2 regions of the Roseateles sp. T103 genome follow, and region 2 is predicted to be linked to the other one. Evidence: predicted binding sites of a transcription regulator. Region 2 holds the regulator's gene; the other holds the start of a gene.
What was found. The regulator NrdR, encoded in region 2, represses ribonucleotide reductase genes. The targets are predictions, from matches to a motif close to CACNANATNTNGTG.
Positions count from the first base shown of each region.

Region 1: AC2EBS_RS13790 (ribonucleoside-diphosphate reductase subunit alpha) is a predicted target of NrdR. The motif match lies at 8,890-8,903, and genes of this name have one in related genera.

Region 1 is NZ_JBXVVS010000004.1:276,499-292,024, forward strand. It holds gene accC (acetyl-CoA carboxylase biotin carboxylase subunit) at 1-1,268, shown strand, start outside; gene prmA (50S ribosomal protein L11 methyltransferase) at 1,265-2,173, shown strand; gene AC2EBS_RS13775 (zinc-ribbon and DUF3426 domain-containing protein) at 2,214-3,308, shown strand; gene AC2EBS_RS13780 (histone) at 3,424-4,032, opposite strand; gene AC2EBS_RS13785 (ribonucleotide-diphosphate reductase subunit beta) at 4,341-5,525, opposite strand; gene AC2EBS_RS13790 (ribonucleoside-diphosphate reductase subunit alpha) at 5,743-8,634, opposite strand; gene AC2EBS_RS13795 (sigma-54-dependent transcriptional regulator) at 9,220-10,734, opposite strand; gene AC2EBS_RS13800 (sensor histidine kinase) at 10,731-12,581, opposite strand; gene AC2EBS_RS13805 (PP0621 family protein) at 12,578-12,832, opposite strand; gene AC2EBS_RS13810 (cytochrome C assembly family protein) at 12,850-13,704, opposite strand; gene ffh (signal recognition particle protein) at 13,756-15,147, shown strand; gene ftsY (signal recognition particle-docking protein FtsY) at 15,313-15,526, opposite strand, start outside.
Region 2 is NZ_JBXVVS010000001.1:974,271-989,796, forward strand. It holds gene ribBA (bifunctional 3,4-dihydroxy-2-butanone-4-phosphate synthase/GTP cyclohydrolase II) at 1-212, opposite strand, end outside; gene ribD (bifunctional diaminohydroxyphosphoribosylaminopyrimidine deaminase/5-amino-6-(5-phosphoribosylamino)uracil reductase RibD) at 274-1,413, opposite strand; gene AC2EBS_RS04260 (type IV pilus modification PilV family protein) at 1,457-2,650, opposite strand; gene AC2EBS_RS04265 (pilus assembly PilX family protein) at 2,647-3,912, opposite strand; gene AC2EBS_RS04270 (PilW family protein) at 3,909-4,616, opposite strand; gene AC2EBS_RS04275 (prepilin-type N-terminal cleavage/methylation domain-containing protein) at 4,601-5,158, opposite strand; gene AC2EBS_RS04280 (type IV pilin protein) at 5,173-5,625, opposite strand; gene AC2EBS_RS04285 (GspH/FimT family pseudopilin) at 5,717-6,277, opposite strand; gene nrdR (transcriptional regulator NrdR) at 6,386-6,829, opposite strand; gene glyA (serine hydroxymethyltransferase) at 6,851-8,101, opposite strand; ZMP/ZTP riboswitch at 8,165-8,304, opposite strand; gene AC2EBS_RS04300 (lytic transglycosylase domain-containing protein) at 8,331-9,167, opposite strand; gene AC2EBS_RS04305 (UbiD family decarboxylase) at 9,437-11,002, shown strand; gene AC2EBS_RS04310 (YdcF family protein) at 11,197-11,991, opposite strand; gene AC2EBS_RS04315 (DUF748 domain-containing protein) at 12,077-15,526, shown strand, end outside.

The sequences.
Region 1 (15,526 bases), on a different contig from region 2:
CCGTGGTCGTCTATTCCGAAGCCGACCGCGACGCCAAGTACGTGAAGCTGGCCGACGAGGCCGTGTGCATCGGCCCGGCCCCGTCGGCACAGAGCTATCTGAGCATGCCGGCCATCATCGCCACCGCCGAGGTGACCGATGCAGAGGCCATCCACCCGGGCTACGGCTTTCTCAGCGAGAACGCGGACTTCGCCGAGCGTGTGGAGCGCAGCGGCTTCACCTTCATCGGCCCGACGCCGGACAACATCCGCATGATGGGCGACAAGGTCTCCGCCAAGCAGGCGATGATCCGCGCCGGCGTGCCCTGCGTGCCCGGCTCCGAGGGTGCACTGCCCGACGATCCCAAGGAGATCGTGCGCATCGCGCGCTCGGTCGGCTATCCGGTGATCATCAAGGCCGCCGGCGGTGGTGGCGGGCGCGGCATGCGTGTCGTGCACACCGAGGCGGCACTGGTCAATGCGGTGCAGATGACCAAGTCCGAGGCAAGCGCAGCCTTCGGCAATCCCGAGGTCTACATGGAGAAGTTCCTCGAGAACCCGCGCCATGTGGAGATCCAGGTGCTGGCCGACGGGTACAAGAACGCCGTCTGGCTGGGCGAGCGCGATTGCTCGATGCAGCGCCGCCACCAGAAGATCATCGAGGAGGCCCCCGCCCCCGGCATCCCCCGTCGCACGATCGAGAGGATCGGCGACCGCTGCGCCACCGCGTGCAAGAAGATGGGCTACCGTGGCGCCGGCACCTTCGAGTTCCTCTACGAGAACGGCGAGTTCTATTTCATCGAAATGAACACGCGCGTGCAGGTCGAGCACCCGGTCACCGAGATGGTGACCGGCATCGACATCGTCGCGATGCAGATCCGCATCGCCGCCGGCGAGAAGCTGCCCTTCGCCCAGCGCAACATCACGATGCGCGGCCACGCGATCGAGTGCCGCATCAACGCCGAGGACCCGGTGAAGTTCGTGCCCTCGCCGGGCCGCATCACCACGTGGCATGCACCCGGCGGCCCCGGTGTGCGCGTCGATTCGCATGCCTACACGAACTACTTCGTGCCGCCCAATTACGACTCGATGATCGGCAAGATCATCGTGCACGGCGATACGCGCGATCAGGCGCTGGCGCGCATGCGCATTGCGTTGTCAGAGACGGTGGTGGAAGGCATCCAGACCAACATCCCGCTGCACCGCGAACTGATGGCCGACGCCAAATTCATCGAGGGCGGCACCAGCATCCATTACCTCGAGCACTGGATGAGCGAGCACAAGCGATGAGCACGAGTGCGCTGCACGAGTTGGTGCTGATCTGCCGCGAGGCGGACGTCGAGACCGTCAGCGACGCACTGATGGAGGTCGAATCGCTGGCCGTCTCTGTCGAGGATGCGGACGCGGACACCGATGCCGAGAAGGCCCTGTTCGGTGAGCCCGGCATGCCCGCACCCAAGCCGGGCTGGGAGCGCTCGGTCGTCAAGGCGCTGTTCGCCACCGAGGCCGAGGCCACCGAAGCGGCTACGCTGCTGCTCGCGCAGGACTGGGCGTGCGATGTGCATGTGCAGACCATACAGGCCGTGGCCGAGCAGGACTGGGTGCGGCTGACGCAGTCGCAGTTCGCGCCAGTGGAGGTGACGCCCGAGTTCTGGATCGTGCCCTCCTGGCACGAAGCGCCGGCACAGGCCAAGCGCGTGATGCGCCTGGACCCTGGTCTGGCTTTCGGCACCGGCACGCACCCGACCACCCGCATGTGCCTGCGCTGGATCGCCCGCCATGCCGACAAGGCGCCATCCTGGACGCGCGTGCTCGACTACGGTTGCGGCTCGGGCATCCTGGCCATCGGCGCAGCGCTGCATGGCGCACGAAGCATCGACGCGGTCGACATCGATCCGGCCGCGGTCAGTTCGACACAGACCAATGCAGCAGCCAACGGCGTGACGCTGCGCTCCGGCCTTCCCGACATGGCCGCAGGCAGCTACCCGCTGGTGCTGGCCAACATCCTGGCCTCTCCGCTGAAGTTGCTGGCGCCACTGCTGTGCCAACACCTCGCGCCGGGCGGCGACATCGTATTGGCCGGCATCCTGGCGCGACAGGCCGAAGAGCTGAAAGCCGCCTACGCCCCCTGGCTGGCGCTGGAAGTGTCTGACCAAGAAGACGGATGGATACTGATGACGGCGCACCGGGACTGACCCGGGATGAACTGCCCCTGGCTCATGGCATGATGCTGGCATGAGTCTGGCCACCCGTTGTACCGCTTGCGGCACCATCTTCCGGGTGGTCGAGGATCAGCTGCGCGTGTCCGAAGGCTGGGTGCGCTGCGGTCGCTGCGCCGAGGTGTTCGATGCGCGCGAGCAGCTCTTCGATATCGAGCGCGAAGCGCCGCCTCCCTGGCCGCAGCCCTCGGCCGCAGCCGAGCCGCTGGTGGATGAACCCGGTAGCGATCTGCCTGCTGCCGCTCGACCTCAGGACGAGACCACCTGGGTACTGCCTCGCGAAGAGAGCCCACCGGTCCAGGAACGACGGCAAGCGGAATCGCCCGACGTCGAAATCGACGTCGACCTGCCGCCACCCGCGCCGATCGAGCCGGCGGCCAGCGGCTTTCAGGACAGTCGCCGCGAGCCCTACTTCGGCGAACCGAGTCATTTCGGCGACCCGACGCCGGCAGCGACGGAACCCGCGTTGGAACCCAGCCCAGCGCCTGCCTTCGAGCCCGCCGTGGCGCCGGCAGGCCTCGTCGATGCGCACGGGCCTGATCAGGCGCTCGCCCCGGGAACGAGTGTCGCGCCAGCGACCGACACGACTGCCGCGCCGCAGGCGAGCTTCCTGCGCCATGCAGAGAATGCGTCGCGCTGGAAGCGCCCCAAGGTCCGCGCCGCCCTGGCAGGCGCGGCGTCGCTGCTCGTGCTGCTGCTCACCGCGCAGGCCACCTGGCAGTTCCGCGATGCACTGGCAGCCGTGTTCCCGGCCAGCGAGCCTGCGCTGCAGGCCATGTGTTCGGCAGCTGGCTGCGAGCTGCAGCCCTGGCGGCGCATCGATGCGCTCACCGTGGACAGCAGCAGCCTGAGCGTGGCCGGCAACGGCAACAACTACAAGCTCAAGCTCAGCCTGCGCAACAAGGCCGGTCACGCGGTAGCACTGCCATGGGTCGACCTCACGCTGACCGACGGCAACGGTGCAGTGGTGTCTCGTCGCATGCTCAAGCCGACAGACTTCGACACCAGGGCCGACCGAATTGCCGGCCAGGGCGAGATGACGCTGCAGCTGATGTTCAGCACCGGCACCCAGCGAGTCAGCGGCTACACGATCGAGATCTTCCACCCCTGAGCAGGGCGCCGATCGACTCGCGCTCAGGGCTCAGCGCTCGAGAAAATCCCAGGCAAAAAAAGACCCGGCCGAGGCCGGGTCTCATGCGAGCCAAAGCTCGGCTTCTTAAGCCTGCTTAGGGCTTGTTGCCGGTCGGGAACGGCCAGGCAGCTTGCGGGCTCAGCGCGGTCTTCGCGGCCGGCGCAGCAGGAGCCGCAGCGGGCGCAGCAGCAGGCGCAGGGGCAGGCTTCTTGGCAGCCGGCTTCTTGGCGGCCTTCTTCGCAGGCGGCTTCGACGCAGCAGCAGGCTTGGCGGCAGCCTTCTTCACTGCAGCCTTCTTGGGGGCAGCAGCCTTCTTGGGGGCAGCAGCCTTCTTGGGGGCAGCAGCCTTCTTGGGCGCAGCAGCCTTCTTGGCCGGTGCAGCCTTCTTCGGGGCAGCAGCCTTCTTCGCCGGTGCAGCCTTCTTCGGAGCAGCAGCCTTCTTCGCCGGTGCGGCCTTCTTCGGAGCAGCAGCCTTCTTCGCCGGTGCAGCCTTCTTCGGAGCAGCAGCCTTCTTCGCCGGTGCAGCCTTCTTCGGAGCAGCAGCCTTCTTCGCCGGTGCGGCCTTCTTCGGAGCAGCAGCCTTCTTCGCCGGCGCAGCCTTCTTGGCCGGAGCGGCCTTCTTCGCCGGGGCGGCCTTCTTGACTGCAGCCTTCTTCGCGGGAGCAGCCTTCTTGGCCGGAGCGGCCTTCTTTGCAGTTGCCATACAGTTCTCCTTGATCAAGTTGCAAGATCACTGCACGCGGCAGACCGGTCCGCCACGCTGCAGCTATTCACCACCCAAAGTCGCCCAGGAGGAGCGCTCCGGTGCGGTGAATCGGTTTGCAGCACCCTCGCCCCGGCTTCTGTGGCCAGGGTCACGGGCACTGCCAATCTCAACGACTTCCAAACAAAAATACAAAGTGAGCTGAGGGCGACGGCAAAGGGCCTTCGCTTACTCAGCCAAGTCGCTTGCAGGCGACTTGGCCTTCGCCAGGCACAAGACAAACCGCAGGGCTTGTCTTGTGTCCAGGCTCAGTCCCACGACAGCGCACCACCCGATTGGTATTCGATGACGCGCGTCTCGAAGAAGTTACGCTCCTTCTTCAGGTCAATCATTTCGCTCATCCAGGGGAAGGGATTCTCCTCGTTAGGGAAGAGTTCCTCCAGCCCGATCTGGGTGGCACGACGGTTCGCGATGTAGCGCAGGTAGCCCTTGAACATCGAGGCATTCAGACCCAGCACGCCGCGCGGCATGGTGTCCTCGGCATAGCGGTACTCGAGCTCGACGGCCTTCAGGAACAGCGCCTTGATCTCGGCCTTGAACTCGGCATTCCACAGATGCGGGTTCTCCAACTTGATCTGGTTGATCAAGTCGATGCCGAAATTGCAGTGCATGGACTCGTCACGCAGGATGTACTGGTACTGCTCGGCGGCACCGGTCATCTTGTTCTGCCGGCCCATCGCCAGGATCTGCGTGAAGCCGACGTAGAAGAACAGGCCTTCCATTAGGCAGGCAAAGACGATCAGCGACTTCAGCAGGGTCTGGTCCGCCTCGGGCGTGCCGGTGCGGAAGTGCGGGTCCATGATCGCGTCGATGAAGGGGATCAGGAACTCGTCCTTGTCGCGGATCGACGAGACCTCGTGATAGGCATTGAAGATCTCGCTCTCGTCCAGACCGAGCGACTCGACGATGTACTGATAGGCGTGCGTGTGGATGGCCTCTTCGAAGGCCTGGCGCAGCAGGAACTGGCGGCACTCGGGCGCGGTGATGTGGCGGTAGGTGCCCAGAGTGATGTTGTTCGCAGCCAGCGAATCGGCCGTGACGAAGAAGCCGAGGTTGCGCTTGATGATGCGGCGCTCGTCTTCGCTCAGTCCGTTCGGGTCCTTCCACAGCGCGATGTCGCGAGACATGTTGATCTCTTGCGGCATCCAGTGGTTCGCGCAGGTGGCGAGGTACTTCTCCCAGGCCCACTTGTACTTGAAGGGCACCAGTTGGTTGACGTCGGTCTGGCCGTTGATGATGCGCTTGTCTGCGACGTTGACGCGACGCTGCGACTTGTCGACCGCAGTGCCCGAGGCAGCTTGTGTCTGGCGCTGGGGCGCGTGAGAAGCGGAGACCGTAGCCGCCGCCACCGGCTGCAGTGCCGGAGCGATGTTGGGGCTGGCGCTAGATGCAGCGCTGTGAGAGGGCTTCAGGTCGTCTTCCCAAACCAGCATGGTGGATTTCCTATCGAGTCGAATTATCAGAGTGTTGTGTCGAAAACACCAAGGACTTCTTGACAGCGCGCGCATCGCGCTGTTGCTGAGTTGCATCGAAATGCATCAGGCACAAAGTCCTCGGCATCGTCCTTCGGTGCAGACCCATCGGCCGGACAAGCCGATGAACACGGGGCAAACGGGCGATGAGCATCTTTCTCATCGCCCACTCACGGCCTTACTGACAAGCCTCGCAGTCCGGGTTGTCGATGGAGCAGAACTTGATGTCGGTGGCGGGCACCGCCTCTTCCGTTGCCGCTGCCACTGCAGCCGGCGCCGATGCCATCACCGGTGCCGATGCCGACACTGCGTTGAGCTGTCCCGCCTTGGACACCGTGCTCTTCTCGGCATGAGTGGCGCCGATCGTGCGCAGGTAGTAGGTCGTCTTCAGGCCGCGCTCCCAGGCCAGCTTGTAGGTCTCGTCCAGCCTCTTGCCCGAAGCACCGGCCATGTAGATGTTCAGGCTCTGCGCCTGGTCGATCCACTTCTGGCGTCGCGCAGCGGCTTCCACCAGCCACACCGGCTCCACCTCGAAGGCCGTCGCATACAAGGCCTTGAGCTCCTCGGGCACGCGGTCGATGCGGCGCAGCGAGCCGTCGAAGTGCTTGAGGTCCATGACCATCACGTCGTCCCACAGGCCCAGCTTCTTCAGATCGCGCACCAGGTACTCGTTGACCACGGTGAACTCGCCGGAGAGGTTGGACTTCACCGACAGGTTGCCGAAGCAGGGCTCGATCGATGCGTCGACGCCGATGATGTTGGAAATCGTCGCGGTCGGCGCAATCGCCACGCAGTTGCTGTTGCGCATGCCGTGGGCGGCGATGCGCTGGCGCAGCGCGTTCCAGTCCATCGTCGTCGAGCGATCGACCTCGACGTAGCCGCCGCGCTGCTCGGCCAGCAGGTCCAGCGAATCGATAGGCAGGATGCCGCGGTCCCACAGCGAGCCGCGGTAGCTGGAGTAGCGACCGCGCTCCTCGGCCAGTTGGGTCGAGGCCCAGTAGGCGTAGTAGCAGACGGCTTCCATCGAGCGATCGGCGAACTCCACCGCGGCTTGCGACGCATAGGGCGTGCGCAGCTGGTACAGCGCATCCTGGAAGCCCATCACGCCCAGACCCACCGGACGGTGGCGCAAGTTGGAATCGCGCGCCTTCTTGACCGCGTAGTAGTTGATGTCGATGACGTTGTCGAGCATGCGCATCGCCGTCGACACCGTCTTCTTCAGCTTCTCATGGTCGATGCCGCCGTCCTTCAGATGCTGGGCCAGGTTCACCGAGCCCAGGTTGCAGACCGCGATCTCGTTGTCGTTGGTGTTCAGCGTGATCTCGGTGCACAGGTTGGACGAATGCACCACGCCCACATGCTGCTGCGGCGAGCGCACATTGCAGGCATCCTTGAAGGTGATCCAGGGATGGCCGGTCTCGAACAGCATGGTCAGCATCTTGCGCCACAGGTCTTTGGCCTGCATGCGCTTGAAGGGCTTGATCTCGCCGCGGTCGGCCTTGGCCTCGTAGGCCACATAGGCTTCCTCGAAGGCCTTGCCGAACTTGTCATGCAGGTCCGGGCAGCTCGACGGCGAGAACAGCGTCCAGTCACCACCCTCGATCACGCGGCGCATGAACAGGTCCGGAATCCAGTTTGCGGTGTTCATGTCGTGCGTTCGGCGGCGGTCGTCGCCAGTGTTCTTGCGCAGCTCGAGGAACTCCTCGATGTCCAGGTGCCAGCTCTCCAGATAGGCGCAGACCGCACCCTTGCGCTTGCCGCCTTGGTTGACGGCCACCGCGGTGTCGTTGACCACCTTCAGGAAGGGCACGACGCCCTGGCTCTTGCCGTTGGTGCCCTTGATGTGCGAGCCCAGCGCGCGCACCGGGGTCCAGTCGTTGCCCAGGCCGCCAGCGAACTTGGACAGCAGCGCGTTCTCCTTCAGCGCCTCGTAGATGCCTTCGAGGTCGTCGGACACCGTGGTCAGGTAGCAGCTGGACAGCTGCGAGCGGCGCGTGCCGGAGTTGAACAGCGTCGGCGTCGAGCTCATGAAATCGAAGCTGGACAGCACCTCGTAGAACTCGATGGCGCGCGCCTCGCGGTCGATCTCGTTGAGCGCCAGGCCCATGGCCACGCGCATGAAGAAGGCCTGCGGCATCTCGATGCGCGTGCCGTCCACATGCAGGAAGTAGCGGTCGAACAGCGTCTGCAGGCCCAGATAGTCGAACTGCAGGTCGCGCTCGGCCTTCAGCGCAGCGCCCAGCTTGGCCAGGTCGTACTGCTGCAGCTTGTCGTCCAGCAGCTCGGCCTGCACGCCCTTCTTGATGAACTGAGGGAAGTACTCGGCGTAGCGCGTGACCATCTCGGCCTGCGTCACCTCTTCGCCGAGGATCTCCTTGCGGATGGTGTGCATCAGCAGGCGGGCGGTGGCGCGCGTGTAGGCCGGGTCCTTCTCGATCAAGGTGCGCGCGGCCAGGATGGCGGCCTTGTAGACCTCGTCGATGGGCACGCCGTCGTACAGATTGCGCTTGGTCTCCGCCAGGATGGGCTCGGGCTTCACGTCGGCGCCCAGGCCCTCGCAGCTGGAACTGATCAGCGCCGACAGCTTGGCGAGGTCCAGCGGCACGCGCTGACCCTTGTCGGTGACCATCAGGCCGGCTTCCTGCACCGCGGCCTGCGCCGCCTCACCCTTGGCCAGACGCTCCTGCGCACGGCGCTCGCGATAGAGCACGTAGGCGCGCGCCACCTCGTGATGGCCACCGCGCATCAGGCCCAGTTCGACCTGATCCTGCACATCCTCGATATGAAAGGTGCCGCCGCTCGGACGCGAGCGCAGCAACGCACGCACCACCGCCTCGGTCAGGCCATCCACCGTCTCGCGCACGCTCGCCGACGCCGCACCCGTGGTGCCGTGCACCGCGAGGAAGGCCTTCATCAGCGCCACCGCGATCTTGCTCGGCTCGAAGGCCACCACCGCGCCATTGCGGCGGATGATCTGATAGGCCTCGTAGGCGGAGTGCTTGGCGGTCGGTTCGGCTGCCTGGGCACCGGGCAAGGGTTCCGCGTGCGATTGGACGGCGATGCTCTGCATAGGTTTCCTCGTCTGATGGGTTCTTGTGTGTCGCTCGGCAATAGCAAGACCCGGCACGCTCAGAGCGTGCGCGGGAATCGCTCATGCAAAGTGGGGTAATTGGGCGAGCGGCGGACCTCGGCATCGGTCCCGCTCGCCTTCGCCTCACCGCTGCCACCCCGCGCGCCAGCAGCAGGTGCTGCGACGCAGTCGACGAAGGCGGCAAAGTGAGAGCGCATGGCTTGTTTGCTCGGTCAGCAGGATAGCATGGAAGGACACTATATCTGGGGCCCTCAGGGCCTTCAAGCACTACCAATAGCGTGCGAACCCCATTGACCCGGAGCACGGAAAGCACTAGCCCGCGGGCCGTAAGTAGCGCGCCACGCTCGCCCTGCAGCCCTTGAAACGGCGTTGTGCATCGACGCCATCGGTGCAGCGCATTCCGGGCCTAGAAAGCACGCGGCCCACAGCGCGAAATCGCCTGCCAGACCGCATCAATGCTGAGCTCCTGCCAGACCGCAGCGCTGCAGGCCGTGCGCCAGCCCTGACAGCGCGCGTCACGCGCGGAAACAATGCGTCACAGCTTCGCCGGACCTGCCGGCGCGATCAGCTCGCGCTGTCCTCGCTGATGCCAAGGCGCGCCATGCGGTAGCGCATCTGTCGGAGCGACAGCCCCAGCGCCGCGCCAGCCGCGGTGCGATTGAAGCGATGGCGTGCCAGCGCGCGCAGCAGGATGCTGCGTTCCACCTCGTCCAGATAGACGGCCAGGTCCGCCGGCAGCTCGGCCTGACCAGCGTCGCCTGCAGGCTGAGCGGCAGCTTGCGCTGCGGGCGCGATCGTGCTGGGCCCCTCCGGCACGTCGAGCGCGCCGAACTGCGAATCGTCCAGCAGGGCCTCGGGCAGCCCGAGATCCTCGGGGCCGATTTGCTCGCCTCCCGAAAGTGCCAGCGCGCGATGCAGCAGGTTCTCCAGCTCGCGCACATTGCCGGGAAAGGCGTAGCGCTGCATCTGGCTCAGCGCCGCCGGCGTGAGCCGCGGTGCCGGCGAGACACCGGCGTCCTCCGCGATGCGCTGCAGCACCCGCTCGCTGATCGCAGCCAGATCCTCCAGCCGCTCGCGCAGCGGCGGCACGCGAATCTGGATCACGTTGAGCCGGTAGAACAGGTCCTGGCGGAAACGCCCGGCCGCCACCTCGGCGGCCAGATCCTTGTGCGTGGCGCTGACGATGCGCGTGTTCACCGGCGCCTCGGCCACCGCTCCCACCGGACGCACCGAGCGCTCCTGAATGGCGCGCAACAGCTTGCTCTGCATGGCCAGAGGCAGGTCGCCGATCTCGTCGAGGAACAGCGTGCCCCCCTGCGCGGCCTGGAAGAAGCCTTCGCGGTCCTCGTTCGCGCCGGTGAACGCGCCCTTGCGATAGCCGAAGAACTCGGCCTCCAGCAGCTGCTCGGGAATCGCGCCGCAGTTCACCGCGATGAAGGGCTGCTCGGCACGCGCACTCACCTCGTGGATGGCGCGCGCGACCAGTTCCTTGCCGGTGCCCGACTCGCCGTGCAGCAGCACCGGAGCCATGCTCCTGGCCACCTTGGTGATCAGTGCGCGCACCTGCTGCATCGCCGCCGACTCGCCGACCAGACGCCCGAGCGCGCCGCTCGCCACGCCGCCGGAACCGCCGCGGTCGCTGGCCCGAGTGCGCGCGCTGCGCGCCTCGCCGCGCGGGTTGCGCGCCACCGGCTCCGTCTGCGGAGGCGGCAAGCGGCCCAGAGCCGAAGCGACGACGCTGCGGAACTGCCGCAGGTCCACCGGCTTGGTGAGGTAGTCGTAGGCGCCCGCCTTGAGTGCCTCCACCGCGTTCTCGGCCGAGCCGTAGGCAGTGATGACGAGCGCCTTCTCCGCACGACCCTGCTGCTCCAGCCAGTTCAGCACATCCAGGCCCGTGCCATCGGGCAGTCGCATGTCCGTGATCACCGCGCTGTAGGCGTGCTGCTGCAGATGCGCGATTGCCTCCTCCACCGAGCCGGCGGTATCCATCTCGTAGCCCTCGCGCAGCAGGGTCAGCTCATAGAGCGTGCGCAGATCGGGCTCGTCGTCGACGACCAGGAGGCTGAAATGATCGGTCATGTCGCAGTGTTGTGCGGGGTCGGGATGCGTCGCAGGCTGAGCACGAACTCGTTGCCGGCCAGGTCCGCATCGTCGCGGCGGCGATAGTCGATGCGTCCACCATAGCGTTCGCACAGCTCGCGGCAAATATACAGACCCAGCCCGGAACCGCGGCTGCGCGTCGAGAAGAAGGGCTCGAACAGATGGCGTTCGACCTCGGGAGCGATCGCCGGGCCGCGGCTCAGTACCGCCAGTTCGGCGCTCTGCTCCGACACCGCCTGCAGGCTCACGCGCACGCTGCCCGGGCCGGGCTCCGCATGGCGTAGCGCGTTGTCGAGCAGATTGACCAGCACGCGTCGCAGATGTTCGGTATCGAACAGCAGCACCAGCGGCTGCGGCGGCAGACTGCAAAGCAGGGGGCTGTCGGCGCCGCCGGGCAGCTTGTTGGTCTGCGCCCAGTCAGCGCAGGCTTCGGCGACCAGCGCCGTCGCATCGAGAGGCACCGGTTGCGGCGCAATGCCGGGCGCCACCTCCATCACATCGTCGACGATGCGCTTCAATCGCTGCACATTGGAGGCCACCATCTCGGTGAGCCGCCGCTGCGGCGCCGAGGCGCAATCCTCGGCGAGCAGCGCGTTGGCCTGGTCGATGGCCGCCAGCGGATTGCGGATCTCGTGCGCGATACCGGCCGAGATACGCCCCATCGCCGCCAGCTTCTCCTGCCGCGTGCGCGCCTGCACGGTGCGCAGGTCCTCGATGAAGAGCACGCACAGATCCTCGCTCGCCTGCGGCTCTCGCTGGCGGGTGAAGCGCATGCGCAGCCGCAGCGCGCGCTGCAGCCCGCCCCCGAAATCGAGCTGCACGTCGCGGCCCTCCTCCGGCCAGCCCCGCTCGCCGAAGGCACGCTCGACGGCCTGTACCAGTGATGCCCAAGCCGGCACGCCGCGAAGCTGGAAGGGCGCCCGACGGGCCGGGGTGCCGCCAGCACCGGCCAGCAGCGCCCGCGCCGCGGGGTTGGCTGCACGCACGCGGCCACGCCGGTCGACGACCAGCACGCCCTCCTGCATCTCGTCGATCACCAGCTGGCTCAGCTGTGCCTGCTGGCGCGCCAGTTCCAGGCTGCCGCGCGCCGCGCGCTCCTCTCCGGCCAGCCGGCTCGCCAGTTCACTCGCCAGCAAGCCGATGACAAACAGCCCGCTTCCGGCCAAACCAGCCTGCGTGAGCCTCAGGCCCGGATCGGCGCCGCCCAGCACCGCCCACCACGCCACGCCCAGCAGGCCCAGCGCAGCCATCGCCGCAGTCGCCAGCACCTGCAGCCGCGGTGTCAGAACCCCGGCCATCAGCACCGGCAGCACGAAAAGCGCGCTATAGCTGACGCTGCCGCTGCCGTCCAGCGCATGCAGGCCGCCGAAGACAAGCAGGTCCAGGCCTATGGTGGCCAGCCATTGGGGACTGCTCAGCCGCGCCATCGCGTGCGCCGAGGCATCGCGGTGCAGGGCCGGCAGCAGCCACATAGCCAGTGCCGCCACGGCATACAGCGCGGACAGGGGCAGCGCCCAGCGCGGCGTCGCCACGCCCATCAGGCTGGCGATGGTCTGCATGGCCAAAAGGATCAGGCCGAGGGCCGAGCGCGCGGCGAGGAAAGCACGGTACAGGCGCTGAAAGGCCCCACCGCGGCTCGTCGAGCGCCGCTGCGGCTTGGAGAAGAAGAACTGCGAGTCTTCGTTGGCGCTCGGAGCGGAGGCGGCAGGCCCCCACGCGACCTCGTCACCCTCGTCCAGGCGGCTGGGCCCGAACCAGGACAAGCCACTGTCGCCGGTCTCGGCGCGCGCCCTGCGCTGCGCGTCGGGACGGAAGGGTCCGCTCATGAGGGATGTCTGGCCTCGTGTGCGGTGCGGTGCGCAGCGCTGCAGAAGTAGCCCCCGCGGCCCGGCAGGGCCTCGTCCACCGGCAGATGCAGCCCGCACTCAGCGCAAGCGACGATCTCCTGGGCCCCCGGCTTCGCTGCCTCAGCCCCTGGCATTTCGGTCTTGCCACGCGGCATGCGCGGGCGCGCGCTCTTGAAGCCCAGCAGCAAGGCCACCAGTCCCAGCCCGAGGATCAGCAGAAGGAATTTCATGGGAGCCTGGGCTCGAGTCAGTAGCCGGCGCTGCGTTGTAACAGCACCTCGATCACGAAGCGCGATCCGGCATACGCCAGCAGCAGCAAGGCAGCGCCGAAGTACAGCCAGCGCGTCGCGCGCCGGCCGCGCCAGCCGAACACGCGCCGACCGGTGACCAGGCCGGTCAGCACCACCCAGCCCAGCACCGACAGCAGGGTCTTGTGATCCCAGCGCCACTGTGGCGTGAACCACCAGCCGAGCAGCAGCGCCAGCGACAGCACCACCACGCCGGCGGCAACGAACTGGAAAGTCAGGCGTTCCAGCCGGAGCAAAGGCATGCCCAGCGTGGTCGGCGGCTTCTTCTGGCGCAGCAGCCGCTCGGCGCGATTGAGCATGGCCGCGTGCAGCACGGCCACGCCGAACAACCCATAGGAAGCCAGTCCCAACGCCCAGTGCAGCGGGGCCCAGGGCGATGCGGCCTGCGGCCTTGCCTCGCCAGGGAAGCCCCAGGCCAGAGCCACGCCCAACGCGGCCAGCACGGCAAGCACACGCCGCACGCCGGGCAAGGGCACCAGCCGGCTCTCGATCAGATAAACCGCGATCACCAACCAGAGCGTCATCGACAGCGCCGGCGCAAAACCGAACCGCGCGCTGCGCGGCTCGATGCCCAGGCCGGCTATGTCGACGATGAGTGCGAACAGATGCGCAAGCCAACCCAGCACCAGCAGCAACTGCACGACACGCCGGCCGCCCGAGCCGCCCTCGGCTGGCACGGTGCCACGGGTATCGCTCGCGACGGCAGCCGCACCGCCATAGGCCAGCAACGCGGCCAGACTGGCGAGGGCCAGCAGCGCACCGGCAGCACCGGGAGTGGCGAACGATAAACTCATGGCCAAAGTGTACTTTTGCGCGACCGGCCTTTTCAGTCGGCGTGCCTATTTATGGCCTCCACCCTGACCGACCGCCTGAGCCAGCTCGTCAAGACGATGCGCGGCCAGGCCCGCATCACCGAAAGCAATGTGCAAGACATGCTGCGCGAGGTGCGCATGGCCTTGCTCGAAGCGGACGTGGCCCTGCCCGTGGTGCGCGACTTCATCGCCCGCGTCAAGGAAAAGGCGCTGGGCCAGGAGGTGGTCGGCTCGCTGAACCCCGGCCAGGTGCTGGTCTCGGTGGTGCACAAGGAACTCGCTGCCACCATGGGCGAGGGCGTGTCCGACATCAATCTGGCTGCGCAGCCGCCGGCGGTGATCCTGATGGCCGGCCTGCAGGGCGCCGGCAAGACCACGACCACCGGCAAGCTGGCCAAGCACCTGATCGAAAAGCGCAAGAAGAAGGTACTCACCGTCTCGGCTGACGTCTACCGCCCCGCGGCGATCGAGCAGCTCAAGACGGTCAGCAAGCAGGCCGGCGCCGAGTGGTTCCCGTCCGCACCGGAGCAGAAGCCGCACGACATCGCGCTGGCCGCGATCGACTACGCCAAGCGCCATTACTTCGATGTGCTGCTGGTCGACACCGCCGGCCGCCTGGCCATCGACGAAGCGCTGATGGCCGAGATCAAGGACCTGCATGCGGTGCTGAATCCGGTCGAGACGCTGTTCGTCGTCGACGCGATGCAGGGCCAGGACGCCGTCAACACCGCCAAGGCCTTCAAGGACGCACTGCCGCTGACCGGCGTGGTGCTGACCAAGCTGGACGGCGACTCGCGCGGCGGCGCGGCGCTGTCGGTGCGCCAGGTCACCGGCGCGCCGATCAAGTTCGCCGGCGTGTCCGAAAAGATCGACGGCCTGGAAGTCTTCGACGCCGAACGCCATGCCGGCCGCGTGCTGGGCATGGGCGACATCGTCGCGCTGGTCGAGGAGGTCACCAAGGGCGTGGACCTCGCGGCCGCCGAGAAGCTGGCCAACAAGCTCAAGAGCGGCGACGGCTTCGACCTGAACGACTTCCTCGCGCAGATCTCGCAGATGAAGAAGATGGGCGGCCTGTCCAGCCTGATGGACAAGCTCCCGACGCAGATGACCGCCAAGGCCGGCCAGGCCGATATGGACAAGGCCGAGCGCGACATGAAGCGCATGGAAGGCATCCTCAACGCGATGAGCGCCAAGGAGCGCGCCAACCCCGCGCTGCTGCTCGACGGCAAGAGCAAGGCCAGCCGCAAGCGCCGCATCGCCAGCGGCGCTGGCGTGCAGATCCAGGACGTCAACCGCCTGCTCAATCAGTTCGAGCAGATGCAGGGGATGATGAAGAAGATGAAGGGCGGCGGCCTGATGAAGATGATGAAGAAGATGGGCGGCATGAAGGGCCTGGGCGGGATGATGCCGCCGGGCTTGAAGTAGCCCAACCCCTACGCGCTGCGCGCGCCCTCTCAAGGGGGCCGAGCCTGGACTCAAACCGTCCTGAGGATGGTTTGTGACTGACGAGGGGCAAGGCCTCTGGGCCTTGCTGCATCGGCGGCCCGGCAGAGCCGGATCGTCGAGCTTCGCTCGATCAATGAATCAGCATCATTCAAGCAGCGCCTGCGCGAACTCGCGCGCGCTGAAGGTCTGCAGGTCTTCGAGCTTCTCGCCAACGCCGATGAAGTAGACGGGAATGGCCCGCTCGCGCGCGATCGCCGCGAGCACGCCGCCCTTGGCGGTGCCATCGAGCTTGGTAACGACGAGACCAGTCAGGCCCAGCGCATCGTCGAAGGCCTTCACCTGCGCCAGTGCGTTCTGG
Region 2 (15,526 bases):
GGCAGCTGCAGCGTCTCGCAGCGCTCGCGGGTCAGCGTCAGGCAGATCAGACCACGGCCGTACTTGGCCATGAAATTGATTGCTTCGGGCGTCACGTGGTCGGCCGCCAGCACGAGGTCGCCCTCGTTTTCGCGATCCTCTTCGTCGACCAGAATGACCATGCGACCGGCTGCCAGTTCGGCGACCAGCTCGGGAACGGGTGAAATTGGCATGGCCGCGATTGTAGGCGGGCGGGGCGAGGGTTTGCCCGCAAGGGGGGACAGGCTGTTCGGGCTAGCTCGCCCAGAGGGCGTGACCGTCTCGTGGTCGGGCGCGCAGGCGCAGGTCGCCGCCGACGCGGGCAATGTCCAGCCATTGCAGTTCGACAGCCTCGCCCAGCGACGCCAGTGGCCCGAAAGCGGCGATTTCGCGGCCCTGGCCGAGCAGCTTGGGGGCCAGATAGATGAGGTACTCGTCGACCAACCCTGCCTTGACCAGCGAGCCGTTGAGCTTGTGGCCCGCCTCAACATGCAGCTCGTTGATGCCACGCCTGCCGAGGTCCATCAGCATGGCCGCCAGATCGACTTTGCCGCCGGGTCCCGGCATGAGGGCGATCTCGCAAGCTGGCGAGGCGAGGGCGGCTTCGCGCTCCGGATCGGTTTCGGCGGCGTAGATCAGCACCTGGCCGGGCGGCGCGAGCAGCCGCGCATCGGCAGGCGTCTCGAGCCGCGAATCGACCACCACGCGCAAGGGCTGGTGGTGGGTCTCGACCAGCCGCACGTCCAGGCGTGGGTCGTCGTCGCGCACGGTGCCGATGCCAGTGAGCACCGCATTCGCGCGACGGCGCCAGGCATGGCCGTCGCGACGGGCTTGCTCCGCGGTGATCCACTGGCTCCGACCATCGGGCAGCGCGGTGCGGCCATCCAGCGAGGCCGCGACCTTCATGCGCAGGTAGGGGCGGCCGCGGATCATGCGCGAGAAGAAACCGATGTTCAGTTCGCGGGCCTCGTCGGCCAGCAGACCCAGCTGCACCTCGATGCCGGCGGCGCGCAGCCGGGCCAGGCCCTGTCCGCCGACGAGTGGGTTCGGATCGCCGACAGCCACCACGACGCGGGCCAGGCCTGCGGCGATCAAGGCATCGCAGCAGGGTGGGGTGCGCCCATGGTGGGAACAGGGTTCCAGCGTCACATAGGCCGTGGCACCGGCTACTGCATGGCCGCGATGCGACGCATCGCGCAGGGCCATCACCTCGGCGTGGGCCTCTCCGGCGCGTTGGGTGTGGCCCTCGCCGAGCAACCGTCCGTCGGCCGACAGGATCACGCAGCCGACGCGCGGATTCGGATCCGACAGGCCGACGGCCAGCTCGGCCAGCGCGAGCGCTCGGCGCATCGCGCCCAGATCGTCAAGGACAGGAGCGGTGGGTTCGGGAAGCATCGCCGCAGTCTAGCGGCTGGCGCCCAGCCCTCGCGCCAGCCGCTCAGGGCTGGTGCTGCACCGTGCGGCTGTCGAAGAAGAAGCCGTTGGCTGGGTCGAAGGCTCGTCCATTCGGGCACCCGGCTGAAGCACGGACGACCAGGTAGTTCTGTCCAGTCAGGGCTGTGCTGACCTTGCTGTAGCTGGCCGGATGTTCCAGGTTGCTGATCACGCCGCTGCCGTCGTAGTCGGCGCTGTAGCGGCAGATCCTGTAGTCGGAACTGCCCAGGGCAATGTCGGCGACCTGTGCCTGGCCGCTCCAGTTCGGGGGCGACTCGCTGTTGGCATAGACGGCGCAGAAGTAGCGCACGCCGTCGGTCTGGGTGTTGATGGCCGATGCCGGAGCATCGTCGAAGCACTGATATGCCGGCGTCGGATGCTGCTCGGCCGGCGTGACCGTGACCGTGATGTCCAGCGGCAGGGCGCTGCTGCTCGGTGCGATCGGATCGGGCGTGTCGCCCGTAGAAAAGCGCACATGGCCGCTCAGCAGGTAAGCGGTGATGTTGTTGTTGCACAGCGCGGCAATGTCGGCCGTGCTGATCGAGGCGCTGCTCGAGCCCTCCGACAGGCCGCTGCAGCGGCTGATGATCACGCCACTGTTGTTGTCGAAGACCCAGGCAATGCTGCCGCTCTGCGGGGGCTTGAACACACTGCGGCCGTCGCCCAGATCCTTGGCATCGAGCGGAATGCTGGTGTTGCGGCCCAGCGGGCGCCGTGTCGGGCTGCCATCCGGGGGAACCGTCAGGGCCGCGCTCAGCTTGGGATCGACCCGAGCGATGACGCTGCGCAGCCGAACGGTCTGCGTTTCATCGGCACGGTCCTTCCAGCTGACGCTTACCTCGACGGTCTGGGCGCTGCCGTCCGCTGCGGGTGTCACGGTGCGCCGCAGCTTGAAGCTTGCATTGGCGCTCGCGTCGCCGACGCCGGGTGGCTCGTCACTGATGATCTGGTCGAAGCTGATCGTCTCTGACGGAGTCGCCTCGTCACGCACAAGCTGCGAGTAGGCGCGCAGCGATTCGAGGTCCTGCTGGGCTATGCGCACTGCCTCGCTGCGCTGTTTGGCGACATCGGCGCTGCGACGCATATTGCTCTGCATGCCCACCATGGCAACCATGCCGAAGGCCATGATGAGCAGCGCGACCAGCGCCTCGATCAAGGTGACGCCGCCTTGGCGTCTGCGCAGGGCCGTCGGGTTCATTGCGTGTCCGTCCAACTGCCCGGCACGCGCACGAAGCTGCCGCGCTGGTTGCTCAAGGTATTCAGCACGTCAGAGCGATAGACGATGTCGGCCGTGCCGGAGGCGCTGAGCGAGCCTTCGACGAGCAGCGCCCCGGTGAGCATCGCCGGCATGCCGCTGCCATTGCTCCAGCTGGCGTCGCCACGCGCGTAGACCAATCCACTGATCTTCATCGGGCCGTCGATCAACACAGAACCGTCGCTGATGAGGATCAGCGGGTCTTGGTCTGAGCCCAGCTCAAGATTGCTGCGCAGCGCGAGCAGGCCGTCCACCCAGATCAGCCGAGCGCCCTGGGCGTAAGCCGTCTGTACGGCGGCGCTGCAGTCGTCGCTGCAATTGATCCGACGTGTCGCCGGCTGATCGCGATAGGTCGCCGCAGACATGCCGAAGAAGTTGAAAAAGAACCTCTCGCTCGATAGAGCGGCCAGCGCGGCATCGTCGGCGATCTGGGCGGCTTTCACCGGCGTGCCGGGAAGGCTGCTCGATCGCACGGTGCTGCCGATCAATGCCCCGCCGCTGTGCAGCAGCAGACCGTTCGCGCTGGATTCTGCGTTGTGCAGACCGAGCCCAGCGCTGCCGAGGTCGATGCTGCCCCGCGCCACCACCGGACTGGCAGGCGGCGTCTTCAGGGCGCTGAGCAGCGCGAGATCCACCGTGGCCGTCGCGGTGGCGAAACCTGCGGCCACCGCTGCCGTGCCACTGGAGCCACAGTTGCTCAAGGTGTCGGTGCAAGCCGTCACGGTGGCGCGCACCACGCCGGGCCGGTTCACCGGCGTGAGGGCGATCCCGAACATGGGCTGGAACTGTTGAGACGATGGGGCAGCAAGACTCTTGGTCTCGCCATCGCCGCGGCAGACGCACTTCAGCCCCTGATCTGCAGTGATGATGCAGGCCGCTACGGGCGTGCTGCGGTTCAGGTCGGTCGTGATCGTGCGCGCAGCGTCGATGTTCAGATATCGATCCCTGAAGCTGCTGGCCTGGCCGGCATCGTCAGTGCAGGAGGCGTCGATCAGGCCGCTGTTCAGTCGGGCAATCGTCCACTCAAGGCCGGCCTCAGCGGTTTCGGCTGCCATTCCGGAGCGGTAGTAGTTGGATGAGATGCGCTGCTCGAAGAGCAGGTTCCGGTTCGCGTAGGCGGCCATCATCGCGATGATGAAGAACAGCACCATCACCACCACCAGGGTAGTGGCGCCGCGCTGGGCCTGGCGATTGCGGCTGCTCATGCCGGGCAGCTCCCGCTGATCGCATCGTTGCGCAGGCGTGCCGTCAGATGGACGCTGCGTACGACTGCGGGGTCATGGACTGCGCGCCCGGCCAAGCGGATGTCCACATGGCGTAGCTGCTGGATGAAGGGTTGGCAGACGGTGCCTGCCGGGCAGGGCCTTGGACAGAACTCCTCGAGCGGCACGGACTGCGTATGGATGCTGGCATCGAAAGAGGTGACTTCCAGCGTGGCCGGATCCGTCAGCGGTTGCCACTTGCCGCCGGTGCGGAACTGAAGCGTGCCATCCACCAGGCGGAAGCCGAACAGCTCGCGCTTGTCATCGACCTCGTTGTCCTCTGGCGCTTGGGGGTTGCTGGTCTTGCGGTTGTCGGCAAGGCTGTAGTCGTAGGTCAGGCCGTCGCCCTTCTCGGTCAGTGCGACCGCTCCGTAGGCGCTGCGCTCGAGCGGCTGCCCGGCGGCCCAGACGCCGTTCTGCGGCAAGACCCAGAAGCCCGTGCGACGCAGGTCTCGCAGCATCAGGTCTGCTGCGGCCCGGAGGTCTTGCTGCACCTGTGTCTCCAGGACCAGGCGGCGATGGTCGGCGAGCTGATTGGTCGTCAGCGTGATGGCGCCCGCAGTGATGATCAGGCCGATGGTCAGGCCGACCATCAGCTCCACCAGGCCCAGGCCGCGCTGGCGCTGCCGGTTCATGAGCTGGGGCATCGCCTGTAACCTCCGCCAAAGGAACCGTCGGGGTCGCATACCAGCACCCGACCTAGGCCGCTCACACGCGCCTCCAGCCTGTAGCCCCGGTTGCCGACCACGGCGACCGATGCACCGGCCTCGTTGGCCAGCGTGGCATGCGGGGTGATGAAGGTGATGGCGGCCGAACCCGCGCTGGGTACCAGCGTCACCCCTTGACCGGCACTGAAGCGGTTCACCTTCAGCGGCAATTGGTTGGCAAAGCCGCCCGGACATTCGCTGCCCTTTGGATTGAGGCAGTTGCAGATGCCGATCTTGCCCTGAACGTGTACGACGTAGCAGCTCGTCTGGCTGTTCGAACTGAAACGCATGGTGATCGCGCGTGCGCGCAGACCGCCCTCGGAGCGGGCATAAGCCAAGTCCGTGCTGAGTTCCTGGGCAATCGCCTCTACCCGGCGTCGGTTCATCAGGTCCGCAAAGGACGGCGCGGCCACCGCGAGCAGCACACCCAGAACCGCCATGACCACCAGCAGTTCAATCAGGGTGATGCCGAGGAGCAGCATGCGCCTGTCCATGCTCATTGGGCCCAGCACCCGGTCTGCGTCGAACCGTAGTTCAGCGTCCCGCCGCTGAGCGTGACCCACATTTGGGCGCACTTCGAGTCGGCCGCCTGGGCCTTGTCGCTGATGGCGCTGGCGGTGACGGTATAGCCGCCCGCAGAAACGTCGCTCAGGCTGAGTTGGTAGTAGCCCTTGGCTGAGCTGGAGCTGTTGAAGCCGAGTGTCTCCAGCTTGTCGGCATAGCTGGCGCTATTGGCTCGCCAGCGCTCCTGTGCCTGCTGAACCAGGCTCAGTGCTGCCACGGCATCGCTGCGCCGGCCCTTGCGCACATGCTCGGTATAGACCGGCAGGGCGATGGCGGCCAGGATGGCCAGGATGGCGACCGCGACCAGCAGTTCCACCAAGGTGAACCCCTGTAGCCTCCCATCCCGGCACATCCTTGTCCTGAAGGAAAAGGTCTGCCGCTCCATGGTCGGATTATCGGAATCAGTCTGTTCGTGAAATCGTTCACGAACTGCCGCTTGTCAGCCTTGCGCGGCCGTTCGTCAACGGGGGCTCGGATCAGCCGAGGCAGGGCTTGAGGCCGCCGACCGTTCCAGCGGGTGCGCAGCTGCGCACCCGTCCGGCGATGCTGACCACATGCCGCACCGCCTCGCCACCCTTCGCGAGTTCCAAGTCGATGCTGCCAGTGCTCGTCACCGAGCCCTGCCGCGCATGGAAGCTCAGGTTGCGGACATTGGCCCGTAGCGTGACCGACCGGCTCGCAGGCAGCCAGTTGGTCTTGAGCACGCTGCCATCGCCTGTGCAAATTGCCTGGCCGTCGGCCTCGCAGCGACAGGCGCCAATGGCCCCGGTGTGGATCACGTAGCAGCTGCCGCCAGCCGGTTGGCCAAAGGCGAACTGGATGGACTCGCGCCCGCGCACCGCCTCGGCCCGGGCTTGCTGCAGATCCACCATCACCGATTGAGCGGCAACCTGCAGTCGCTGTCGAAGTACAAACCGGTCCAGTGCCGGAAGGATGGCCGAGAGCAGGATGGCCAGAATCGCGACGCTGAGCAGCGCTTCGATCAGGCTGTGACCGCCTTGTGTCGCGATCTGGGCGGCAGGGGTGCGTGATGTCATGACGCGGCCTCTTTGCTGTGCGTGAACACTGCAGCAAAGCTAGTGCGTCAACCGGCGGGCTTCTGTCCTGCCGGGGAGGGGGCATGCCTCCCTCCAAAGAGGGGCTGGTCAGATATCCCGGATCAGCTGGCGGAACTCGTCCACATCCTCGAAACTGCGGTAGACCGAGGCAAAGCGCACGTAGGCTACCTTGTCGATGCGCTTGAGCTCGCGCATGACGAGTTCCCCCAGCTTGGTTGAGGGCATCTCGCGGGCGCCGCTGGCCAACAGCTTTTCCTGAATGCGCTCAAGTGCGGCGTCGACCTGCTCGATGCTCACCGGCCGCTTGCGCAGTGCCAGCTGCATCGATGCACGCAGTTTTGCCGGGTCGAAGTCGGCGCGCGTGCCGTCCTTCTTGACCACCACCGGCAGCGCAATTTCCGCGCGCTCATAGGTGGTGAAGCGCTTGTCGCAGCCCTGGCAGCGCCGCCGTCTGCGCACCACATCCCCTTCGTCGGACTCGCGAGTCTCGACGACCTGGGTCTCGTCGTGGCTGCAGAACGGGCAGCGCATGCTGGCGGGCCTGCAGTGGTCTTAGCGATAGACCGGGAAGTCGCGGGTCAACGCGGCGACCTTCTCGCGCACCGCGGCGAGGTTGGCCTCGTCATGCGGCTTGTCCAACACATCGGCGATCAGGTGGGCGGTCTGGCGAACCTGCTCTTCCTTGAATCCGCGCGTTGTCATGGCTGGTGTGCCGAGCCGGATGCCGCTGGTGACCATCGGCTTCTGCGGGTCGTTCGGGATGCCGTTCTTGTTGCAGGTCATGTGAGCCGAGCCGAGGATGGCCTCAGCTTCCTTGCCCGTCAGACCCTTGGGACGCAGGTCGACCAGCATCACATGGCTCTGCGTGCCGCCAGAAACAATGCGCAGACCGCGCTCGATCAGCGTGTCAGCCAGCACTTTGGCGTTCTTGACCACCTGCTCCTGGTAGGCCTTGAACTCGGGCGTCAGGGCTTCCTTGAAGGCGACAGCCTTGCCAGCGATGACATGCATCAGCGGGCCGCCCTGGATGCCAGGGAAGATGGCCGAGTTGATCTTCTTGGCAATCTCTTCGCTGTTGGTCAGGATGATGCCGCCACGCGGGCCGCGCAGGCTCTTGTGCGTCGTGGAGGTCACCACATCCGCATGCGGCAGCGGGTTGGGGTAGACGCCAGCGGCGATCAAGCCAGCGTAGTGGGCCATGTCGACCATGAAGTAGGCGCCGATTTCCTTGGCAACCTTGGCGAAACGCTCGAAATCGATGTGCAGGCTGTAGGCCGATGCGCCGGCGATGATCAGCTTGGGCTTCTTTTCGCGGGCCAGGGCTTCCATGGCGTCGTAGTCGATCTCTTCCTTGGCGTTGAGGCCGTAGGAGATCACGTTGAACCACTTGCCGCTCATGTTCAACGGCATGCCGTGCGTCAGATGGCCGCCTTCGGCCAGGCTCATGCCCATGATGGTGTCACCGGGCTGCAGCAGCGCGAAGAACACGCCCTGGTTGGCTTGCGAACCGGAGTTGGGCTGCACGTTGGCGAAGCCGGCGCCGAACAGCTGCTTCAGGCGATCGATCGCGAGCTGCTCGACGATGTCCACGTATTCGCAGCCGCCGTAGTAGCGCTTGCCGGGATAGCCTTCGGCGTACTTGTTGGTCAGCTGGCTGCCTTGCGCCTGCATGACAGCGGGCGAGGTGTAGTTCTCGGAGGCAATCAGCTCGATGTGCTCTTCCTGACGGCGGTTCTCCTGCTGGACGGCTGCCCAGACTTCGGGGTCGACAGAGGCAAGTGTGGAGGTGCTGCGATCAAACATGATGATGGTGGTGGGTCTCAAGGGTTCGAGTTCCTGGCGCCCCAAGCTATACATGGCTCGGTGTGGAACTGCCCAGGCGAACGGCTGAATCCGATCGGAGCCATCTGCTTGAGACGATCCGAACGCTCGCGCTCCCCGGTGGTCCACCACCTCGGGCGACACGCGCCAGCGTGCCGCCTTGATCGCCAGTTACGCGAGGCTCCGAGTGTAACGGAGCGCCGGGCGCGCTTCAGCCGGCCAGAGCCAGCTTGTCGTCGGGAGTGCTCGGAACCGACGGTGCCGGATCGCGCGGTTTCGGCGCGTTCGGAAGGCCCGCAGCCACTGCCTTCAGCATCTCGTGCTCGCCCATGACGCGGCCGACATAGCCACCATCATCGCTGAGGTTTGCCGCGCCGACGTAATAGCGCAGCCCTTCTTCAAGCCCGCCGGCGCGTCTGATGCATTCCTTCAGCACCTGTACACCGACCCGCAGGTTGGTGACCGGATCAAAGGTGGCATGGTTGCCGCCGAAGGCGCGGAACTTGTCGTCGTGCACCCGCGTCATCACCTGCATCAGGCCCTGTGCACCAACTGAACTCTGGGCGAAGGGGTTGAAGCTGGATTCGACCGCGATGATGGCCAGAATGAGCGTGGGCTCGACTCTGGCACGCTGGCCTAGGGTGTAGGCCTCCTGCACCAGGCGGCTGACCGGCTCGGGTGCCACCTTGTAGCGACGTGCCAGCCAGTTGGCCACCGCTGCCTGTTGACGGGGCAGGGCTTTGGGGTCGGTGGCGGTTGCGCGGCTCGCCGCATCGGGTTCATCAAGACCGAAGAGTGCGTTGCCTTCTGCCCCCGCGCGTTCACCGATGCGCGTCTCCAGCCAGTCGTAAACCTCGGCTTCGACCCGGTGACGGAGTTCGGCCTGGCTGTAGAACATCAGCAGCAAGGAAAGCACCACCAGGCCCACCAGAGCCAGTGTGTTGTGGCTGACCACGAGCAGGCCGTGGCCGATGTCCTTGATGAACAGGGAGATGGCGCAGCCGGTTCGGCGGGCCAGGGCACGTGTGGACTCGAATCGCGCTGTCATGTGACTCCTTTCGTCTCCGCCCTTCAGCAGACCCGACAGGCTTGATCGGCCTGCGGACAATCTCGGGCATTGATAATGGACCGGCCTTCATTGCAGGCACACCACCATCTCGTGGGGTGTCCCTTGGTCGGCGTCCATCGGCAGCGATGCATCAACTCAGTCCCTTGGAGTTGACGCGGGTTAACCCTGATCGATCAGGGCAGCGCGGATTCTATGGACCAAAAATAACCCGTCAAGCTCATTGCTTGGAAGCTTAATTACTATTTGTTATGAAATATCGGGACTTGCGCGACTTCATCCACGGCCTGGAGCATGCGGGTGAGCTCCGGCGGGTGGTCGAGCCGGTGTCGCCGCGGCTGGAGATGACGGCGCTGGCCGACCGGGTGCTGCGGCAAGCCGGACCAGCGCTGCTTTTCGAGCGTCCGATCGGGCATGACATTCCGGTTCTCGCCAATCTGTTCGGAACCCCTGAACGAGTGGCCCTCGGCATGGGGGCCGAAAACTTGGCTGATCTGCGGATGGTCGGACAGTTGCTGGCGAGCCTGAAGGAACCCGAGCCACCGCGAGGACTGAAGGACGCTGGCCGGCTCATCCAGATGGCCAAGGCGCTGTGGGATATGAAACCCAGCGTCGTCCGGCGAGCGCCATGCCAAGAGGAGGTACTCGTCGGGTCGGACGTCGATCTCAAGACCTTGCCGATCCAGACCTGCTGGCCTGGCGATGCAGGCCCGCTTCTGACCTGGGGGCTGGTGATCACCCGCGGCCCGCAGTCGGTGCCCAGCCCGCGCCTGCGTCAGAACCTTGGCATTTACCGACAGCAATTGATCGGCCGGCGCCAGCTGATCATGCGCTGGTTGGCGCACCGTGGCGGCGCCCTGGACTTTCGTGACTTCGCGCTCGCCAATCCAGGCCAGCCGTTTCCGATTGCGGTGGCTTTGGGCGCCGATCCGGCCACCATTCTTGGCGCGGTCACACCGGTGCCCGACAGCCTCTCGGAGTACCAGTTCGCCGGGTTGCTGCGCGGCTCGCGCACCGAACTGGTGGACAGCGGCGTCGGTGAGGCCGGACGCATGCTGCAGGTGCCGGCCAGCGCCGAGATCGTGCTGGAGGGGCATATTCCCGCCGCAGCGGCCGGCTATGAAGGCGTCAGCGAGGACGGCGTGCCATTGAAGGAGAAGGGCGGATACCTGCATGCCCTCGAGGGGCCGTTCGGCGACCACACCGGCTACTACAACGAGCAGGACTGGTTCCCGGTGTTCGAAGTGGCGCGACTGACCCGACGCAGCCAACCAATCTATCACTCGACCTACACCGGCAAGCCGCCGGACGAGCCCGCCATCCTGGGCGTGGCTCTCAACGAGGTCTTTGTGCCCATCCTGCAAAAGCAGTTTCCAGAGATCGTGGACTTCTATCTGCCGCCCGAGGGCTGCAGCTACCGCATGGCCGTGATTTCGATCCGCAAGGCCTACGCCGGGCATGCCAAACGAGTGATGTTCGGGCTGTGGAGCTTTCTGCGCCAGTTCATGTACACCAAGTTCATCGTGGTGGTCGATGACGACGTGGACGTGCGGGACTGGAAGGAAGTGGTGTGGGCGATCACCACCCGCATGGATCCGGTGCGAGATACCACCCTGGTCGAGAGCACGCCGATCGACTATCTCGACTTCGCATCGCCGATCAGCGGCCTGGGTGGAAAGATGGGATTGGATGCGACGAACAAGTGGCCTGGCGAGAGCTCGCGCGAATGGGGGCGCCCGATCACGATGGAGGCGGACGTGCAGCAGCGTGCGGACGCGCTCTTCGAGCGCTTGTTCGGCGGCTCAGCCCCAGCATGAGCTGCGGGGCTTGATGCCGACGCCAGACTGCGCTACTGTTCGCTTGCCTTTTTGAAGGCACTCCAACTGGCGCAGTCTCTGCGCGCCAGGAGCCCTGCGGCAGATGGCCGCGGAGCCCCACTGATGGCATCAGCCATCCGGCCCCTTCCGGATCCGCTCCGGAAGGGGCTTGTCATTTGTGGGGCCTGCGCACCTCAATGGCCCAGGCGAAGAGCCAGCCATTCATAGATCACATAGCGACACTGCGCATAGCCCTGCACCGAGGGCAGCCAGTCGCCGACAACAAGCGGCAGCCCAGTCGCCCGACCACCAACCGGCGCTGGCGCCAGAGACAGCGTCTGCTCATCCACCAGCACCCGGAAAGCGCGCAGCGAGCGAGGCATATGCTGAACATGCGTGACCAGCAAGACGCGCTGGATGCCGTGCTGCTTCAGCAAAGGCAGGCTGAACTGAGCGTTCTCACGCGTGTCGCGCGACTGGCTTTCGGCGAACAGCAGCTTCATGCCGTACTCCTGTTCGACCACCTGTCGGGCGAGGGGCGCCTCGGCCACCGCGTCCTCCTTGCCCCCCCAGCCAACGCCGCCGGTATAGGCCAGCGGCAGCTCGAGGCGCCGTGCCAGCCACGCCCCGTAGCGCAGGCGTTCCAGCGTCAATGGCTTGAGCGTCGCGCCACCGTACTCTGCAGTGTTCTGCAAGGCGCCGCCGCCGAGCACGAGCACGGCAGTCGCCGGCGCAGCGCGCAACTGCTGGGCTTGCATCGGCGAGAGCGCCTCCATCGGCCCGAGCAGCCAGACGCGCAGCCGATCGGCTGCTGCCTCGGTGCAGCCCAGCCAGATGAACAGCAGCGCGCCGAGCAGGATCGGCCAGCCGCTGCGGCGACGACGCTGCAGCAATCCGGCACCCAGCAAGGCCAGCAGCAGCCCAGGGGCCGGGGGGAGGGCGAGCGCCAGCAGCCAGGGCTTGAGCGCAGGGAGAAGTCCATCAAGCATGGTTCTAGGCAGGTGATAGAAGCTTGCGCCGCATCAGTTCGTCACGGGTCTCATCATCGCAGGGCGCTGGCTACACTGGACGGCGATGAACTCCGGAGCCACCTCGTCACCCAGCGCCGACCGCAGTCGGTTCACTGTGCTGAAGCGGCCGCTCGTCCGTTGGAGCCTGCTGCTGGCTGTGCTGCTGGTGCTGCTGATGGTGGCGGCCGGCGTCTGGCTTCCCGCCTGGGTGCAGGGCCGCGGCATGACTTTGGCGAGCGAAGCGCTGGGTCGCCGGCTCAGCGTCGAGCAGGTCGAAGTCAGCCCCTGGCGGCTGGGCCTGGTCATGCGCGGTCTGACCCTGGCCGGCGCCGCGCCTGCCGATCAGGCGCAGCTGCGGATCGAACGCGTCGAGGCCAGACTGTCTATTGCCTCGCTCTGGGCGCGCGCCGCCGTGCTCAGCCAGCTCGAACTGCAGTCGCCGACGTTGCGGCTGACCCGCCTGGACGAGACGCGTCTGGACATCGACGATGTCCTGCAGCGCTGGCTCGCGCCGCGATCGACGGGAAACGCCTCGTCCACGCCGGTGGTATTGCAGCGTGTCGCCGTCCGGTCCGGACGCTGGCAGTTCGACGATCGTCACCTGTCCCAGCAGCATGAGCTCGCGGACATCGATATCGAGCTGCCGCGACTCTCGCTGCGCGCCCAGGATGCCGACGAACCGGTCACGCTGCGGGTGTCGGCCAGGCTTGATGGCGCAGCCTTATGGGCCGAGCTCAGTGGTCAGCCGCTGGCACCGGCACGCCCGCTGCAGCTGCACCTGAAGATCGACGGCGCGCAGCTGGCGCCCTGGCAGGCCTATGCGGGCAGAGACCTGCCGCTGCGGCTGGAGCAGGGGCTGCTGGATGGTGATCTGCAGCTTCGCTACCGGGAGACGGTGCCGGCAAAGCCCGAGCTCAGCGTGGCCGGTACCGTTGTGTTGCGAGAGCTGAGTCTGGGTCAGCGTGGCCAGCCCGGCTGGCTGTCGTGGAAACTCCTGCGCCTGTCCTTGCGCGACGTGCAGCCCTTGGCGCGACGGGCTCATCTCGATGCCGTCGAGATCGAACAGCCCCGACTCAGCCTTCAGCGCGACCGTGCGGGGCAACTGCGCCTGCCTGCTCTTGCGGCGCCAGCGCCTTCGCGCCAGGCGGGTACCAGCGAGCCCGCCGGGCAGCTGATGCTGGACAGGCTGTCCATCTCCGACGGTCGCCTCGCCTGGCAGGATCAGGCCCTGGGCAGGCCAGCTGCACTGGCGCTCGACGCCCTGCAGCTGAGTGGCAGCCGCTTGCAGTGGCCGCTTGCGCAGCAGATGGCCGGGCAACTGCAAGCCTCGGCACAGCTGCGTGCACTGCCGGACGGCAAACCCGGTCAGGTGCAGGCTGCCGTGCGGCTTGACGGTCAGCGTCTGGAAGCTGAAGGTTCCTGGCGCGAGATCTCGCTGCAAACGCTGGCGCCTTATCTGCAGTCGAGCGTGCCGTTGCAGCTGCGGGGTAGCGCCGCCGGGCAGTGGCGCTTTGCTGCTGTGGCACCGCTGGAGCCGGGCGCCCTGGCGCGCGGACAGCTGCAGCTCAGAGGCCTCAGCGTCGATGCCGTGCAGGCCCAGCTGATCGGTGGCAGCGAATTCGCCACCCTGGGGCGACTGAGCCTCGATCGGGCTGAGATCGACCTGGCGCGGCGCAGCGCTGCGCTGGGCAAGCTGGGCCTGGCCGCACCGACTTTGCACCTGCGCCGCAATGCCGGCGGCGAGTTGCAACTGCCGCTGCCAGCGCGTTCAGCGGACGGCACCGTGTCAGCACAGCCGTGGGCCGTGCAGCTGGACGAGCTGGCGGTGGACAAAGGGCGGCTGCTGTTCAGCGATGCCGCGGTGCGGCCGCTTCAGTCGCGCGGCGGCGCAGCGGGTCCGCACCAGTTGCAGGCTGACGCCATCCAGCTGCGCGTGGCCAGCCTGGCGCTGGATGGGCAGGGGGCCAGGGCTGCCGCTGCGCCGGCGCGTCTGAGCCTGCAGCTCAGCCAGCCGGGCGGGCGGCGCGAGGGTGCCGCAGCCGGGCGCATCAGCTGGGAAGGCCGGCTGGCCAGCGCACCCTGGGGCCTGCAAGGTGCCTTGCGTGTCGAGCGCTTGCCGCTCAACGCCTTCGCGCCCTATCTGGATCAGAGCCTGCGCATCAACGTGCGCCGCGGCGAGGCGGCGTTCAAGGGCCAGCTGAACCTGGAGCTGCCGGCCCGGGGCTGGCGCGGCCGCCTGAGCGGCGGACTCGAGGTGGACGAGCTGCGCCTGCGCCATGTGCGCGAGATCGACACGCAGCTGCAGCCCGGCGATGAGTTCCTCAGCTGGCGCGAGCTGGATCTGGGCGGCTTCGATCTTGCACTGGCCGACGGCGCGGTGCCGCAGCTGCAGATCGGCAGTGCGAGCATCGCCGACTTCTATGCGCGCCTGATCGTCGACGAGCGCGGGCATTTCAATCTGGGTGAGCTGCGCGGGCGGCCGGCGGGCGCTGCTGCTGCACCGCCCGAGCCCGCTGCATCGGCAGCGGCAAGTGCGGCGGCTGGAGCGGCTGAGGCGGCGCCACCGGCGCTGTCGCTCAGCATCGGCGAGACCCGCTTTGTCGGGGGCACGGTGGACTTCAGCGACCGCTATATCAAGCCCAACTACAGCGCCAAGCTCAGCGAGCTCAGTGGCACGCTGGGGCGTTTCGCCAGCGGTGATGCGGCGATGGCGCCGCTGCAGCTCAACGGCCGCATCGAAGGCACCGGGCGCCTCGCGATCTATGGCCAGCTCAATCCGAGCGGCGCGCCGCTGGTCATGGACATCAACGCCGATGCCAGCGACATCGAGCTCTCGCCGCTGTCGCCATACGCAGGCAAGTACGCCGGCTACGCGATAGAGCGCGGCAAGCTCTCCAGCCATGTGCATTACCGGATCGATCCGGGCGGGCAGCTCGAAGCGCAGAACCAGATCATCCTCAACCAGCTGACCTTTGGCGAGCGGATCGAGAGTCCCTCGGCAACCAAGCTGCCGGTGCTGCTGGCGGTGGCCCTGCTCAAGGATCGCAACGGCGTCATCGACATCAACCTGCCGATCAGCGGCTCGCTGCGCGACCCGCAGTTCAGCATGGGCGGGCTGATCGTGAAGATCATCGTCAATCTGATCGGCAAGGCGCTGACTGCGCCCTTCGCGCTGCTCACCGGGGGCGGCGGTGCCGAGCAAAGCCAGATCGACTTTGCCGCCGGCAGCGCCGCCATCGATGGCGCAGCGCTCACACGCCTGGATCAGATCGCCAGCGCGCTGCAGGACAGGCCAGGGCTGAAGCTCACGCTCACCGGCTGGGCGCAGACCGAGGCCGAACGCGCCGGCCTGCAGGCGCAGGCGCTGGAGCGCGCCCTGCAGAGCGAGCGTCGTCGCGAACTGCGCCGTCAGGGGGGCACGCAGGCCGCCGCGCAGACCAGTGACGACCTGCTGCTCTCCGCGGCGGACCGGGCGCGTCTGCTCGGACAGCTTTACAAGTCCAGCAGCCTGCCC